DNA from 3 places in the Massilia sp. DWR3-1-1 genome. Region 1 is predicted to be linked to each of the others. Evidence: predicted binding sites of a transcription regulator. Region 1 holds the regulator's gene; each other region holds the start of a gene.

Region 1 (5,034 bases):
GCCGATCCACCGGCGCGCCATGCTGGGGCTGTCCTACCTGCCGCAGGAAGCGTCGGTATTTCGCAAGCTGACTGTGGAAGAAAACATCCGCGCCGTGCTCGAACTGCAAAAAGTCGACGGCAAGGCGCTGACCAAGGCGCAGATCAACGAGCGCCTCGACAGCCTCCTGGCCGACCTGCAGATCGACAAGCTGCGCGAGAACCAGGCCTTGTCGCTGTCGGGCGGCGAGCGGCGGCGCGTGGAAATCGCCCGCGCGCTGGCCACCAACCCCCGTTTCGTGCTGCTCGACGAACCGTTCGCCGGGGTCGACCCGATCGCCGTCATCGAGATCCAGCGCATCGTGCGCTTTTTGAAGGAGCGTGGCATCGGCGTGCTCATTACCGACCACAATGTGCGCGAAACGCTGGGCATCTGCGACCGCGCTTACATCATCAATCAGGGCGCCGTGCTGGCCTCCGGGCGCCCCGATGACATCATCGCCGACGAGTCGGTGCGGCGGGTCTATCTGGGCGAACACTTCCGCATGTAGGCCACTGACGAACCATGAAACAGTCCCTCCAACTACGCACGTCGCAGCACCTGGCGCTCACGCCGCAGCTGCAGCAGTCGATCCGCCTGCTGCAGTTGTCGACGCTCGAACTGCACCAGGAGCTCGAGCATCTGCTGTCCGACAATCCCCTGCTCGAGCGTCTCGACGACCCGCTCGACAACTCGGTACGCCTGCTGGCCGATGGCGCCGTCGGCGCCAGCGGCAACGCCGAAGCGCCGGAAGTGTCGAACCAGGATGCGCCGCCCAGCGCCGACGCGCCGGCGGCCGACAGCGGCGAGAACGTCGACATGGGCGGCGAGAGCGCCCAGGACACCAGCGGCGACGGCGAGGACTGGAGCGAAGCGTCGCGCAACAAGTCGCCCGACGACGAGGATTCGCGCCCGCAGATCGAGGCGACGGCCACCAGCCTGCGCGAGCACCTGTGTGAGCAGATGCGCCTGGCCATGCTCGAAGTGCGCGACCGCGCGCTGGTCGAACTGATGATCGACGCGCTCGACGACAATGGCTACCTGACCGAATCGCTCGACGACATCCTCGAGCGCATGCCGGCCGAACTCGAGATCGATCCGGACGAGCTGAAAACCGCCTTGTCGCTGCTGCAAAGTTTTGACCCGCCCGGCGTGGGCGCGCGCAACGCCGCCGAGTGCCTGGCGATCCAGATCCGGCGCATGGCGGGCGTGCCGCTGGTGACGCGCCGCATGGCCCTCGACATCGTCTGCAATCACCTGACCTGGTTCGCCCAGCGCGAATTTAACAAACTCAAAAAAGCCCTCGACTGCGATGACGAGGACCTGCGCGAAGCGCAAGCGGTAATCCGCCAGTGCAATCCGCACCCGGGCGCCGGCTTCGGCGCCGGCGCCTCCGACTACGTGGTGCCCGACGTCATCGTCAAGAAGGGCCGCGGCGGCTGGACCGTGAGCCTGAACAACGACGTCATGCCGCGCCTGCGCGTGAACAGCATGTACGCCAACCTGCTCAAGCAGGGCAAGGGCGAGAGCCAGATGGGCGCGCAGCTGCAGGAAGCGAAGTGGCTGATCAAAAATATGCGCCAGCGCTTCGACACAATTTTGCGCGTGGCCGAGGCCATCGTCGAGCGCCAGAGAAATTTCTTCTCGCACGGCGCAGTTGCCATGCGGCCACTTGTGCTGCGTGAAATTGCTGATACACTGGGCCTACACGAGAGCACTATCTCTCGGGTAACCACTCAAAAATACATGCTGACCCCGCATGGAATGTTTGAGTTGAAATATTTCTTTGGCAGCCACGTAGCGACCGACGCCGGCGGCGAAGCATCGTCGACAGCGATCCGGGCACTGATCGTGCAATTGACAGGAGCGGAAGACCCGAAGAACCCACTTTCAGACAGCAAGATCGCAGATATGCTGGGGGAACAGGGGATGGTCATTGCGCGCCGCACGGTGGCCAAATACCGTGAAGCGCTCAAGATTCCACCTGTCGCTCTCCGCAAGAATCTGTAGATCGTTTTTTCAGTGTTCCTCTACGTCCCGCTTTATGCGGCATGCATGAACAGGAAGCGACATCATCTAAGGAGTGTGTATGAATCTCACAATCAGCGGACATCATCTTGAAGTGACCCCAGCCATCCGTGACTACGTACAGAGCAAACTGGAACGCGTGCGGCGCCATTTTGACCAAGTGATCGACATTGCTGTCATTCTCACCGTCGATAATCTGACTGAAAAAGAAAAACGGCAGAAAGCCGAAATCAACCTCCGATTGCCGGGCAAGACCATCAACGTCAACGCCCTGTCGCACGACCTGTATGCCGCCGTCGACTGTCTCATCGACAAGCTCGACCGCCAGGTCATGAAATACAAATCCCAGATCCAGGACCACGACCACCAGGCCATCAAGCACCTGTCCGAGCAAGAACTCCCGGCCGCTGCCGCTTAAGGCCGACCAATTCGGATGAGGGCGCCGTCAAGGCGCCCTTGTCATTGGGGCGGCCGCTTGTGCGCGGGGCGACTGCTAAAATAGGCGTTTTATTCCAGTCCCCACGCCATGACCGACTTCGTCAAGACCCGCATCGCTGTGCGCACCGGCATCATCACGCTGGACCGCCCGCGCACCCTCAATTCGCTCTCGCTGGACATGATCCGCGCGCTCACCGATGCGCTGCTGGCCTGGCAGGACGACGCCGCGATCGACGCCGTGGTCCTGCGCAGCAGCACCGACAAGGCCTTGTGCGCGGGCGGCGACATCCGGTATTTTTACGATGTCGGCACCTTGCCCACCACGGGCGGCAGCGCGTCGCTGGAAGATTTTTTTACCGAGGAATACCGCCTCAACCACCTGATCCACTTTTACCCGAAAACCTATATCGCCCTGATGGACGGCGTCGTCATGGGCGGTGGCCTGGGCGTGTCGGAAGCGCACCGCGAGCGGGGCCTGCGGGTGGTCACCGACGGCAGCAAGTTGGCCATGCCTGAAGTAAACATCGGCCTGTTTCCCGACGTGGGCGGCAGTTATTTTCTCAGCCATGCGCCCGGCAGACTGGGCTACTACCTGGCTTTGACGGGCTTGACGGTGCGCGCCGCCGACGCCTTGTATTGCGGCCTGGCCGACACCTTCGTCACCCAGGCCACCATGCCGGCGCTGCTCGAACTGATTGAGCGCACGCCGGGCGCGCAATTGCGCGAGGCCGTCGCCGCCTTCGCCGCGCCGCTGCGCAGCACCGCCGGCGTCGCCCCGCTGGCAGACCAGCGCGCCGCCATCGACCGCCATTTCAGCTTGCCCACGATCGAAGCGATCATGGCCTCGCTGGAGAAGGATGACAGTGAGCCCATGCAAAAAGCCCTGGCCGCCATGCGCAAGCGCTCGCCGCTGCTGCTGAAAGTGACGCTGGAATTGTTAAATCGGGGAGCCACACTGGACCTCGCCGACTGCCTGCGCATGGAGCGCATCCTGGTGCGGCGTAATTTCGAGCATGGCGAAGTGCTCGAGGGCATCCGCGCGCTGGTGATCGACAAGGACAATGCGCCCCGCTGGAATCCGCCCACCCTCGACGCCGTCAGCGATGCCATGGTCGCGCAGTTTTTCGCCTCGCCGTGGCCGGCGCGCGCCCATCCCTTGCGCGATCTGGGCGTCTAAATCACCGGGCCTGCGCTACGCCTGCTCGCGGTGGCGCAGCACCACCCGTTCGGTGGGGCCGAAATACGCCGCCAGGCGCTCGGCCATGTACACCGAGCGGTGCTGGCCACCCGTGCAGCCCAGCGCCACCGTCAGGTAGCTGCGGTTGTCCGTCTTGAACGAGGGCAGCCATTTTTCGATGAACGCGCGGATGTCTTCCAACAGCTCGCTGGCGGCCGGCTGGGCATCGAGAAAGGCGATCACGGGGGCGTCCATGCCTGTCAAGGGACGCAGGGTAATGTCGTAATACGGGTTCGGCAGGGCGCGCACGTCGAACACGAAGTCGGCGTCGAGCGGCACGCCCAGCTTGAAGGCGAAGGACTCGAAAAACAGCGTCAGCGGCGCCCGTTCGAGGGCCACCAGCTCCTTGATCCAGGCGCGCAGTTTATTGGCCGACAAGTCCGAGGTGTCGATGACCAGTCCCAGTTGTTCGATGGCGGACAGGCGCTCGCGCTCTTCGGTGATGCATTCGATCAGGGTGCGCCGCGACGCCGGATTTTCCTGGGGGCGCAACTGGTGCGACAGCGGATGGCTGCGCCGCGTTTCCGAAAACCGCGCCACCAGCGAATGGGTATTCGAGGTGAGGAACATGACCTTGACGTCGTGCCCCTGGGCCTTCAGTTCGGCCACATTGACGGGCAATTCGACCAGCGACTCGGAGCTGCGCGCGTCGACGGCGACGGCCACGCTGGGCACGCCTTCGGCCAGCAGGGTATCGACCAGCGGCGCCAGCAAGGCGGGCGGCAGATTGTCGACGCAATAATAGCCGGCGTCTTCGAGAACGTTGAGGGCGACCGATTTACCGGAGCCTGAAATACCTGAAATGAGAACAATGCGCATGGGGCGATGATACCGCATGCGGGGCCGAAGTCGCAGCCAGGCCCCGATTTAATGCTCAGTGCGCTTGCTCAGGCGCCCGGGTCGGCGGCGCGCACCACCAGTTCGGCATAGCCGGTGGCGGGATCGAACTGGCGCGCCAAGTGCCAGCCCGGGGTGGGCGCGAGCAGCACTTCCGCCGTGGTGCGCACCAGGTTGCCATACACGACGTGGCCGCCAAACACGGCGCCAGCCGCGTCCGCCTCCGCCATGTGCAAATGGGCGCCCTCGGCGGTGATGGCGCCCGCCATCGAGACGATTTCGAAGTCGCCCGGCAGCAAGGTCGGCTGGGCCGCGCCCGCGAAGCGCAATTGCACATCGCGCAAGCTGCCCATGGCCGAGACGACGAAGGCGCCGCCCGCGCCGGCCGCCTCGAGCGCGCGCCGCAGGTCGGCGCCCGGCGCCAGTCGCATGGGCAGCAGGTCCATCAGTCGCCGCTCATCGCCTGGCGCTGGCGT
Region 2 (5,034 bases), on a different contig from region 1:
GCCCATGCTGGTGGTGGTCGTCGCCAGCGCCGTGGTGGCGCTGGCGCCCGGCCTGGCCGCCGGCGTGGCGACGATTGGCGCCGTGCCGGCCGGCCTGCCCACGCTCAACCTGGCGACGGCGTCCTCGTACTGGTCGGCGCTGCTGCAGCCGGCGCTGTTGATCGGCTTCATGATCTTTCTCATTTCGATGTCGTCGGCGCAGGCGCTGGCGCAGGCGGGCGGGCGCGCCGGCGACGAACCGGCGCCGGCGCCCGTCAAACCAGCGGCCAACCTGGAGCTGCTGGGCCTGGGCGTGGCCAATATCGGCAGCGCCCTCAGTGGCGGCCTGCCCGTCACCGGCAGCATGTCGCGCGGCGCCGTCAACCACGCCGCCGGCGCCAACACGCCGCTGGCGAGCATCATCAGCGCGGCCCTGCTGGCGCTGGCGCTGGTGGCGCCCACCGGCTACCTGGCGCTGGTGCCGATGCCGACGCTGGCGGCGACCATCATCGTCGCCGTGCTGGGCATGCTGGAACTGGAAACGCTGCGCACGGCGCTGCGCTACGACCGCAGCGATGCGCTGGCGCTGGCGGGCACCGCCGGCGGGGTGCTGGTGGCCGGGGTCGAGGCGGGTGTCGTCATCGGCGTGCTGCTGTCGATGGGCACCCTGATCTGGCGCGCCAGCCGCCCCCACATTGCCGTGTTGGGACGGATCGCCGGCAGCGAGCATTTCAGGAACGTCGAGCGCTATCCGGGCGGCACCGCGCCCAGCGTGCTGCTGCTGCGGGTCGATGCCTTTCTGTTCTTCGGCAATATCGACGCCGTCAGCGCCCGCATCGACGACGAACTGGCGGCGCGGCCGGGCCTGCGCCACCTGGTGCTGGTGCTGTCGGCGGTGAACGCCATCGACACCTCGGCCCTGTTCGGCCTGGCCGACATCAACCGCCAGCTGGCCGCGCGCGGCGTACTGCTGCACCTGGCCGAAGTCAAGGGGCCGGTGATGGACCGCCTGAAGGCGGTCAAGCTGCTCGAGTCGATCAGCGGCAATGTCTACCTGAGCACCGCGAACGCCTGGGATGCGCTGACCAAGGCATAGGCGGGCGCGGCGAAAACGCCACAGCCCGATGCGCGCCGCATGACTTGATGATCCACCCCCGATAGCGATTGACCGTGCGCAAAGCGCTCGTTATCGTTGACCCGTTCACGTACGGGGGCCCCGTGACGACAGTCGATGCATACCGGCTTGTGGCGCTGCGGGCAGTGGTCGGGCTGGCGCTGGGCCTTGGTCTGGCCGTGCGCTGCGTCCACGCCGCGCCCGTCTTCATCATCGGCGGCCGCATCGACCTGGGCGCCGTGTTCCGGCTCGAGGAGCCCGACCGGCGCCTGCCGTTCGCCCTCAACGGCGCCGTCGCCGGGGTGACAACGCGCAATGGCACCGGCGCCAACGCCGACGACGCCACCCTCAATTTTCGCCGCCACCAGGCCGTCTCGCGCACCCTCAGCGCCAGCGTCGATGTGGGCGCCCGCTACCAGGACACGCGCGCGCTGCTGCGCGTCAAGGGCTGGCGCGACGACGCCTTGCTGCGCGACGGCCGCCCCTGGGGCAGCGCCGCCAACAATTACGCGGCCGGCCAGGCCCTCAGCGACGCCGGCGCGCCGCCGCTGTCGCGTTTTTCCGGCGTGGTGGTGGGCGAGGCCTGGGTCGAGCAGCGCATCGACGCGGGCCGCTGGCGCCTGCTGGCACGCGCTGGCCAGCAAAGCCTGGACTGGGGCGCCAGGATGGGTTTTGGCGGCGGCCTCGAGGTGCTCACGCCACGCGACCTGCCGGCCAGCCGGCGTGCCGGCGCGCGGCCGGATGACGTCAAGGTGCCCGTGCCGATGCTGTTCGCCAGCGCCGAAGTCGACGGCGCCAGCGCCGTCGAGCTGTTTTACCAGGGCCGCTTCCGGCCCAACGCCATCGACATGTGCGGCACCTTCTTTGCCGTCAACGACTACCTGGTCGACGGCTGCGACAAGGTCATGAGCGGCGCCCCGGCGGTGGACGACCGCAGCCGGGTGGCGCTGGGCGCCTACCTCAGGCGCTTGCCCACGCCGCCGCCGCAGGCAAGCCAGTTCGGCGCCGCGTTGCGCTGGCGCTGGCCGGCGCTGGGCCTGCAACTGGGCGCCTATCACGCCCGCTACACCAGCCGCACGGCGGTGCCCAGCCTGCACAAATCCAGCCGCGCCGGCCCCGCCTTCATCGCCGGCGACCCCGATGGCAAAAATATCGCCTTCTTCACCGAATACCCGGAAGCGCTGCGCATCGACGCGCTCACGTTCAGCCACAGCGGCGGGGCCTATGGCGAACTGTCATACCGGCCCCGCCAGCCCTTGTTGTTCGGCCCCGGCGACGCGCTGCCGCCCTTTCTCAATCCCGCCGCGCCGTCGCTGCTGCGGCGCGACGCCGACGCCATCGCCGCGGGCGCCGTGTTTCATGGCTACGAGCGCTACCCCATGTGGCAGGGGCAGCTCGGTGTGCGGGGGCAAGGGGACGGGCCGGTGGCGCTGGGCTGGTCGGCCGAGGTGGTGCTCAAGCATGTCGCCGGCCTGCCCGGGCAGGCGCTGCGCCGCTACGGCCGCGCCGACGTGTTTGGCACCGGGCCCGTGCAGGGCCTGTGCAACGCCAACATGACGGTGCCGGCCCTGCAATGCAGCGAGCGCGGTTATGTCAGCCGCAACGCCGCCGCCTGGCGCGCGCGCGTGGAACTGCCGCTGCCGCCGCTGGTCGAGGCGCTCAGCGCCACCGCCGCGCTGGGCGTGGTCCACGATGTGCGCGGCTGGTCCGCCGATGCCCTCATCAACCAGGGCCGGCGCAGCGCCAATCTCGGTGTGCGCGCCGTGTACCGCCAGCGCTACCACGTCGAGGTGGCCTGGCTGCCCGTCTGGGGCGGCGACTACAACGCCACCGCCGACCGCGACGTGCTGGCCATCTCGGCCGGCTTTTCCTTTTAATAAATGCACCAGCATGGTGCATTTTCTGCGGGCATGGTGAACCTTGCCCCGTGCCTGCCCGCGCCCGGTGCGAAGTGTTTCTGCAGGGCTGGCATGGTACGTGCTAATTTGTTTGCATGCCTGACTGTCTTGCCGTTCCCGATTCGCCTGTCCCCGTTGCGCCGCCGCGTGCCCACGCGCCGTGGCAGGCCAGCCTGCGCCTGCGTTTCGTCGACGACGCCGGCGTCACCCGACTCGTCGAGCGGCGCCACAGCGGCCCCTTGCGCGTGCAAAAAGCCCTGTATCCCGAGGGCGGCGCCATCTGTCACGCCATCGTCGTCCATCCGCCCGGCGGCGTGGTGGGCGGCGATATGCTGGCCATCGACGCCACGGTGGAAGCCGGTGGCCACGCGCTGCTCACCACGCCGGGGGCGGCCAAGTGGTACCGCGCCAACGGCCGCCAGTCGCGCCAGGACGTGCGGCTGGCGGCGGGCGCCGGCGCTGCGCTCGAATGGCTGCCGCAGGAAACCATTTTTTTCAACGACGCCGACGTCCGCCTCGATCACAGCGTCGAGCTGGCAGCGGGCGCGCGCTATATCGGCGCCGAGATCCTGTGCTTCGGCCGGCGCGCCTCGGGCGAGACCTTCCGCGGCGGCGTGATTCGCCAACGCACGCAGATTCGCAGTGCCGGCAAGCTGCTGTGGTGGGAGCAGGGCACGCTCGCTGCCGCCGGCGCGGCCATGCACAGCCCCTTCGGCCTGGGCGGCGCCAGCGTCTGCGCCACCCTGACCGGGGTTGGCGCGCCGCTGCCGGCGGCCCTGCTGGCGCAGATCCGCGCGCTTGACCCGGACCTGGCGGCCAGCCAGGTCAAGTCGGTGTTCGTGGCCCGGCTGCTGTGCGACGACAGCGAGCGCGCGCGCCAGCTGGTGACGGCCGCCTGGCAACTGCTGCGGCCCCACCTGCTGGGCTGCGCGGCGCCGGTGCCGCGCATCTGGAACACCTGAACCCCAAAGACAAAAGAGAGACACCATGGACCTGACCCCCCGCGAAAAAGACAAGCTGCTCATTTTTACCGCCGGCCTGCTGGCCGAACGCCGGCTGGCGCGTGGCCTGAAACTCAATTATCCGGAGAGCGTGGCCCTGATCAGCGCCGCCATCATGGAGGGCGCGCGCGACGGCAAGAGCGTGGCCGAACTGATGGCCGAGGGCGCCACCATCCTCACCCGCGCCGACGTCATGGAAGGCATCGCCGAAATGATCCCGGACATCCAGGTCGAGGCGACCTTCCCCGACGGCACCAAGCTCGTCACCGTCCACCATCCCATTCCATGAACCACCAGCGAAAAAAAGGCGTCATATGATACCGGGCGAATACCGGCTGCTGCCGGGTGACATCGAGTTCAACGTCGGCCGCGCCACCACCACCGTGGTGGTGGCCAACAGCGGCGACCGGCCGATCCAGGTCGGCTCGCATTTTCATTTTTACGAGGTCAATCCGGCACTGCTGTTCGAGCGCGCCGGCACCCTCGGCATGCGCCTGAACATCGCCGCCGGCACCGCCGTGCGCTTCGAGCCGGGCCAGCGCCGCACCGTCGAACTGGTGGCGCTGGCGGGCGAGCGCAAGGTCTACGGCTTCAACGCCCTGGTGATGGGGGCGCTGCCATGAGCCGCATCAGCCGCGCCGCCTACGCCGAAATGTACGGCCCCACCACGGGCGATCGCATCCGCCTGGCCGACACCGAACTGTTCATCGAGATCGAGCGCGACTACGCCACCTACGGCGAAGAGGTCAAGTTCGGCGGCGGCAAGACCATCCGCGACGGCATGGGCCAGTCGCAGCGCGTGCACGCCGAGGTGATGGACACGGTCATCACCAACGCCGTCATCATCGACCACTGGGGCATCGTCAAGGCCGATATCGGCCTCAAGAACGGCCTGATCGCCGCCATCGGCAAGGCCGGCAATCCCGACATCCAGCCCGACGTGACGATGGCCATCGGCGGCGCCACCGAGATCATCGCCGGCGAAGGCGCCATCGTCACCGCCGGCGGCATCGACACCCACATCCACTTCATCTGCCCGCAG
Region 3 (5,034 bases), on a different contig from region 1:
ATTGCCGAGGAAGGCGTCGTCGACGCGCACTGTCAGGCGGCTGTGGCGTACCCCGCCCGTGAGCACCCAGGCGCCGCCTTTCCACTCCGTTTGCGCGTAGGGGTCGAGGCTTGAGAGCACGTCCTGCTCATCGCGGCGCAGATTGCCCTGCACGCCGAACTGGTTGCCGATGAAGTTCTCGTAGCCTTTGCGGGCGTCGCTCGAGTGGCCGTAGTCAAGGCCGACGGTGGTGGTGAGCTTGCCGCCGCCCAGCGCCCGCACGAAGGCGTAGTTGACGTCGGCGCCGTAAAAATCGCGGTCGAAATCGACCACGCCGCCCGAGTGGGTCGACGCTGCCTGAAACGCCTTCGAGAAGGCCTGGAACTGGCGTACCTGGCGGTTGCCGCCATATACCATCAGGTGCAGGCGGTCGTCGCCGAACTGCTGGTCCCAGGCCAGGCCGGCCTGGGTGTGGCGGATGTCCTTGCGGGTGGCGTAGCGATCGGCCAGGGTGCGCTTGGGCGTTTGCGTGTCGGTGGTGTCGGTCTCGCCGGCGCGCGGGTCGCGCTGGTAGGTCGCCCAGGTCACGCCCAGCGGATCCTCGGTGGCGTCCTGGCGCAGCGTGTTGGCCACCAGGGTCAGTTTGCCGCCCTCGGCGGGGCGCATGGTCAGCTTGGCGAAGCCCTGGTCGCGCGTGGCGGCGCTGTGCGCGCGGTAGCCGTCGGTGTCGAAGCGCGAGGCGTCGAGCACGTAGCCGATGCCGCTGGCGGCGCCCTGGGCGTTGACGTCGATCTTGCTGCTGCCGTAGCTGCCCCCGCTGACGGTCGATTCGAGCGTCGGCCGGCCTTCGCCGTCGCGCGTGACGAGCTGAATCACGCCACCCGAGTGGTTGCCGTAGATCGCGGAAAATGGCCCGCGCAGCACTTCGATGCGTTCGGCCATGTCGAGGTTGAAGGCGGACGGCTGGCCTTGGCCGTCGGGCATGGTGGCCGGCACGCCGTCGCTGATCAGGCGCACGCCGCGCACGCCGAAGGCCGAGCGGGCGCCGAAGCCGCGCGAGGAAATCTGCAAATCCTGCGCGTAGTTCTGGCGGTTCTGCGCCACCAGGCCCGGCACCGCGGCCAGGGCTTCGGAGGCGTTGACGCGCATCTGGCCATCGCGGATGCGGGCGGCGTCGACGACGTCGATGGCGGCGGGCAAATCGAAACTGCTGTGCTCGAGGCGGCTGGCACTGATGACGACGACGTCCATCGGCTGCTGCGGTGGCGGTGGCGCCACGGGCGTGTCGGCGGCGGCGGCGAAACCGGCGGCGGGCGCCAGCACGGCAAACAGGCTGGCAACGGCTTTCAAGCGGAACGGCGCAAGCATGGATTCTCCAGAAAAAGAACGGACATTTTAAGTATTAAGCAATATACCTGCCATGCCAGATGCTGCACCGCACACTTGGCGCTGTCGCCGCCCCGCTGCACATGGCACGGTGCTTGCAGCGTTTTACGCAGGCGCGCAGCCGCGCGCGAGGATCGATCGTCAAAGGGTTTTACCGTGAAAAAATCGCTACTGTTTGCGCTGCTGTGTTCGGCAGGCCTGGCCGGCGCCGCACCGTTTGCCTATGTCCCCAATGAAAAATCGGGCACCGTCAGCGTGATCGACACCGCCACCGACACCGTCGTGCGCGAAATTGCCGCCGGTAAGCGTCCACGCGGCATCGCCGTCGCCCCCGGCGGCGCCCGCCTGTTCGTCAGCGACGCCAGCGCCAACGTCCTGCTCAGCTTGCCCACCGGCGGCGAGCGCCGTGGCAGCACGCCGCTGGGCAAGTCGCCCGAGGGCGTCGGCATCGCCGCCGACGGCCGCCTGGTCGCCGTGGCCGTCGAAGAAAGCAATAGCGTGACCCTGATCGACGCCGCAAGCGGCGCCGTGGTGGCCGACATCAAGGTGCAGGGCAAAAATCCGGAACACGCCGTCTTCAGCCCCGATGGCCGCTGGCTGCTGGTATCGGCCGAGGAGGCCGAGCAGGTCGACGTGATCGATGTCGCCGCCCGCCGCCAGGTGGGCAGCATCGCCGTGGGCCTGCGCCCGCGCGGCATCGGTTTTACGCCGGACGCCACGCGCGCCTACGTCGCCTGCGAGCTCGTCAACACGGTGTATGCGATCGACCTGGCCAGCCGCAAGGTGATCGCCACCATCCCCGCCGGCAAGAATGCCAACGGCATCGCCATGGCTCCCGATGGCAAGCAGGTGTGGGTGTCGAACGGCACCGACGGCACCGTGATGCGGATCGACACGGCAAAGAACGTCATCACCGCTACCGTGCCGGTCGGCAAGCGTCCGTGGAATATGGCCATCACGCCCGACGGCGCCAAGTTGTATGTGGCCAACGGTCGTTCCAACAGTGTCTCCGTCATCGACACGGCCAGCGCGCGCAAGCTGGCCGACATCGCGGTGGGGGAATTGCCCTGGGGTGTCGTCATCGAGTGAACGGAAACGTGACACCTGTTCCATTCTGGATCAACTGATCGGCACAGTCGCCCGCTGCCAGCCCCGCAAACGGGCTGGCACGGTGTTTGCGAATCCTCTGGGTGTGAACAAGCACACCGTCGGCCCAGACGGCATCCATTACAACACCACACTAGAGGACGACATGAATCTCGCGGACATCAGCAAACTGGGCGTTGCCAATCCCTTCAAGCAACGCTATGACAACTACATCGGCGGCAAGTTCGTCGCCCCCGTCAAGGGCGCATATTTCGCCAACATCACGCCCATCACCGGGCAGCCGTTTTGCGAAATCGCCCGCTCGACGGCCGAGGACATCGAACTGGCGCTCGACGCCGCCCACGCCGCCAAGGATGCCTGGGGCAAGACCTCGCAGACCGAGCGCGCCAATATCCTCAACAAGATTGCCGACCGTATCGAGCAGAACCTGACCCTGGTGGCCACGGCCGAGACCATCGACAACGGCAAGCCGATCCGCGAAACCATGGCCGCCGACATCCCGCTGGCGATCGACCATTTCCGCTATTTTGCCGGCTGCATCCGCGCCCAGGAAGGCTCGGTCGCCCAGATCGATCACGAGACCTATGCTTACCATTTTCACGAACCGCTGGGCGTGGTGGGCCAGATCATTCCGTGGAACTTCCCGATTCTCATGGCTGTGTGGAAACTGGCGCCCGCGCTGGCGGCCGGCAATTGCGTGGTGCTCAAGCCGGCCGAGCAGACGCCCGCGTCGATCATGGTGTTGATCGAGCTGATCGGCGATTTGCTGCCGCCGGGCGTGCTCAACATCGTCAACGGCTTTGGCCTGGAAGCGGGTAAGCCGCTGGCCTCGAACAAGCGCATCGCCAAGATCGCCTTTACGGGCGAGACCGGCACCGGCCGCCTGATCATGGGCTACGCTGCGCAGAACCTGATTCCCGTCACGCTCGAACTGGGTGGCAAGTCGCCCAATATCTTCTTCGAAGACGTGATGGATGCCGACGACGACTTCTTCGACAAGTGCCTGGAAGGCTTCGCCATGTTCGCCCTCAACCAGGGCGAAGTGTGCACCTGCCCCTCGCGCGTGCTGATCCAGGAATCGATCTACGAAAAATTCATCGAACGGGCCCTGCAGCGGGTGGCCGCCATCAAGCAGGGCAATCCGCTGGACGCCTCGACCATGATCGGCGCCCAGGCCTCGCAGGAGCAGCTGGAAAAAATCCTGTCCTACCTCGACATCGGCAAACAGGAAGGGGCCCAGTTGCTGGCCGGCGGCGCGCGCAATACGCAAGAGGGGGATCTGGCCGGCGGCTACTACGTCACCCCCACCGTGTTCAAGGGCGACAACAAGATGCGCATCTTCCAGGAAGAAATTTTTGGACCAGTCGTCTCCGTCACCACCTTCAAGGATGAAGCGGACGCCTTGCGCATTGCCAACGACACCCTGTACGGCCTGGGCGCCGGCCTGTGGACGCGCGACGGGTCGCGCGCCTTCCGCGTGGGTCGCGCCATCCAGGCGGGCCGCGTGTGGACCAATTGCTACCACCTGTACCCGGCCCACGCCGCCTTCGGTGGCTACAAGCAGTCCGGCATCGGCCGCGAGAATCACAAGATGATGCTCGACCATTACCAGCAGACCAAGAACCTGCTGGTGAGCTACAGCCCGAAAGCGCTGGGTTTCTTTTAAGGACATGCCATGAACCACGCGCTGGCCCGGGTGGTGGCCACCGATGCCGCCCTACAGATGATTGCCGAATTACGCCAGAAGCACGGTCCGCTGATGTTTTTCCAGTCCGGCGGCTGCTGCGATGGCAGCACGCCGATGTGTTACCCGGCCGGCGAATTCCATCTCAGCGACACCGATGTCTACCTGGGCAACCTGGGCGGCGCGCCGTTCTACATGGGACTCGAACAGTTCGCCTATTGGGAGCACACGCAGCTGATCATCGACGTCGTCAACGGCAATGGCGGCATGTTCTCGCTCGACAACGGCACGGGCCGGCGTTTTCTGACCCGGTCCCGCTTGTTCACGGACGACGAGTGCCGCCAGTTGCAGAACGCCGGCGCGGCCCCGCGTCATCCTGCGCAGGAAGCAGGCACATAGCACTACAGCAGCGCATAACCATAAGACCAAAACAGGAGAAAGATTGTGCAGAAGAAAATCATCACGGGATGTGTGCTGGGCTTGGCCGCGGTCGCGGCGGTCCAGGCGGCCAACGTCACCCAGGCCATGCTGTCGAACACGGCCAAAGACCCGAAAAGCGTGCTGTCGTTCGGCATGGGCACGGAAGGGCAGCGCTATTCGCCGCTGACGCAAATCAATACGCAAAACGTCGCCAGGCTCACGCCCGCCTGGTCGATGTCGTTTGGCGGCGAAAAGCAGCGGGGCCAGGAATCGCAGCCGCTCATTCACAACGGCAAGATGTTCGTCACCGCCTCGTACTCGCGCATATTTGCCGTCGACCTGAAAACCGGCAGCAAGCTGTGGAAGTACGAGCACCGCCTGCCGGACGGCATCATGCCCTGTTGCGATGTGGTCAACCGTGGCGCCGCCCTGTTCGGCAACTTGGTGATTTTCGGCAC

Evidence for each region. Region 1 encodes sigma-54, which starts transcription at its own class of promoters, with help from an activator protein. Its sites were predicted from a motif close to TGGCANGNAANCTGCTTT; they were not measured.
Region 2: the regulator sigma-54 is predicted to act here: its motif matches at 3,060-3,077, upstream of ACP7EY_RS14880 (urease accessory protein UreD).
Region 3: the regulator sigma-54 is predicted to act here: its motif matches at 2,530-2,547, upstream of adh (aldehyde dehydrogenase).

What each region holds. Positions count from the first base shown of each region.
Region 1 is NZ_JAFCXL010000005.1:113,392-118,425, forward strand. Features, by position in the region: gene lptB (LPS export ABC transporter ATP-binding protein) at 1-529, shown strand, start outside; gene ACP7EY_RS07075 (RNA polymerase factor sigma-54) at 544-2,028, shown strand; gene hpf (ribosome hibernation-promoting factor, HPF/YfiA family) at 2,108-2,464, shown strand; gene ACP7EY_RS07085 (enoyl-CoA hydratase/isomerase family protein) at 2,573-3,661, shown strand; gene rapZ (RNase adapter RapZ) at 3,677-4,540, opposite strand; gene ACP7EY_RS07095 (PPC domain-containing DNA-binding protein) at 4,609-5,004, opposite strand; gene hprK (HPr(Ser) kinase/phosphatase) at 5,004-5,034, opposite strand, start outside.
Region 2 is NZ_JAFCXL010000013.1:27,399-32,432, forward strand. Features, by position in the region: gene ACP7EY_RS14870 (SulP family inorganic anion transporter) at 1-1,075, shown strand, start outside; gene ACP7EY_RS14875 (DUF1302 domain-containing protein) at 1,198-2,970, shown strand; gene ACP7EY_RS14880 (urease accessory protein UreD) at 3,087-3,953, shown strand; gene ureA (urease subunit gamma) at 3,979-4,281, shown strand; gene ACP7EY_RS14890 (urease subunit beta) at 4,307-4,615, shown strand; gene ureC (urease subunit alpha) at 4,612-5,034, shown strand, end outside.
Region 3 is NZ_JAFCXL010000011.1:2,487-7,520, forward strand. Features, by position in the region: gene ACP7EY_RS13060 (TonB-dependent receptor family protein) at 1-1,347, opposite strand, end outside; gene ACP7EY_RS13065 (beta-propeller fold lactonase family protein) at 1,522-2,454, shown strand; gene adh (aldehyde dehydrogenase) at 2,618-4,138, shown strand; gene ACP7EY_RS13075 (DUF779 domain-containing protein) at 4,148-4,555, shown strand; gene ACP7EY_RS13080 (methanol/ethanol family PQQ-dependent dehydrogenase) at 4,628-5,034, shown strand, end outside.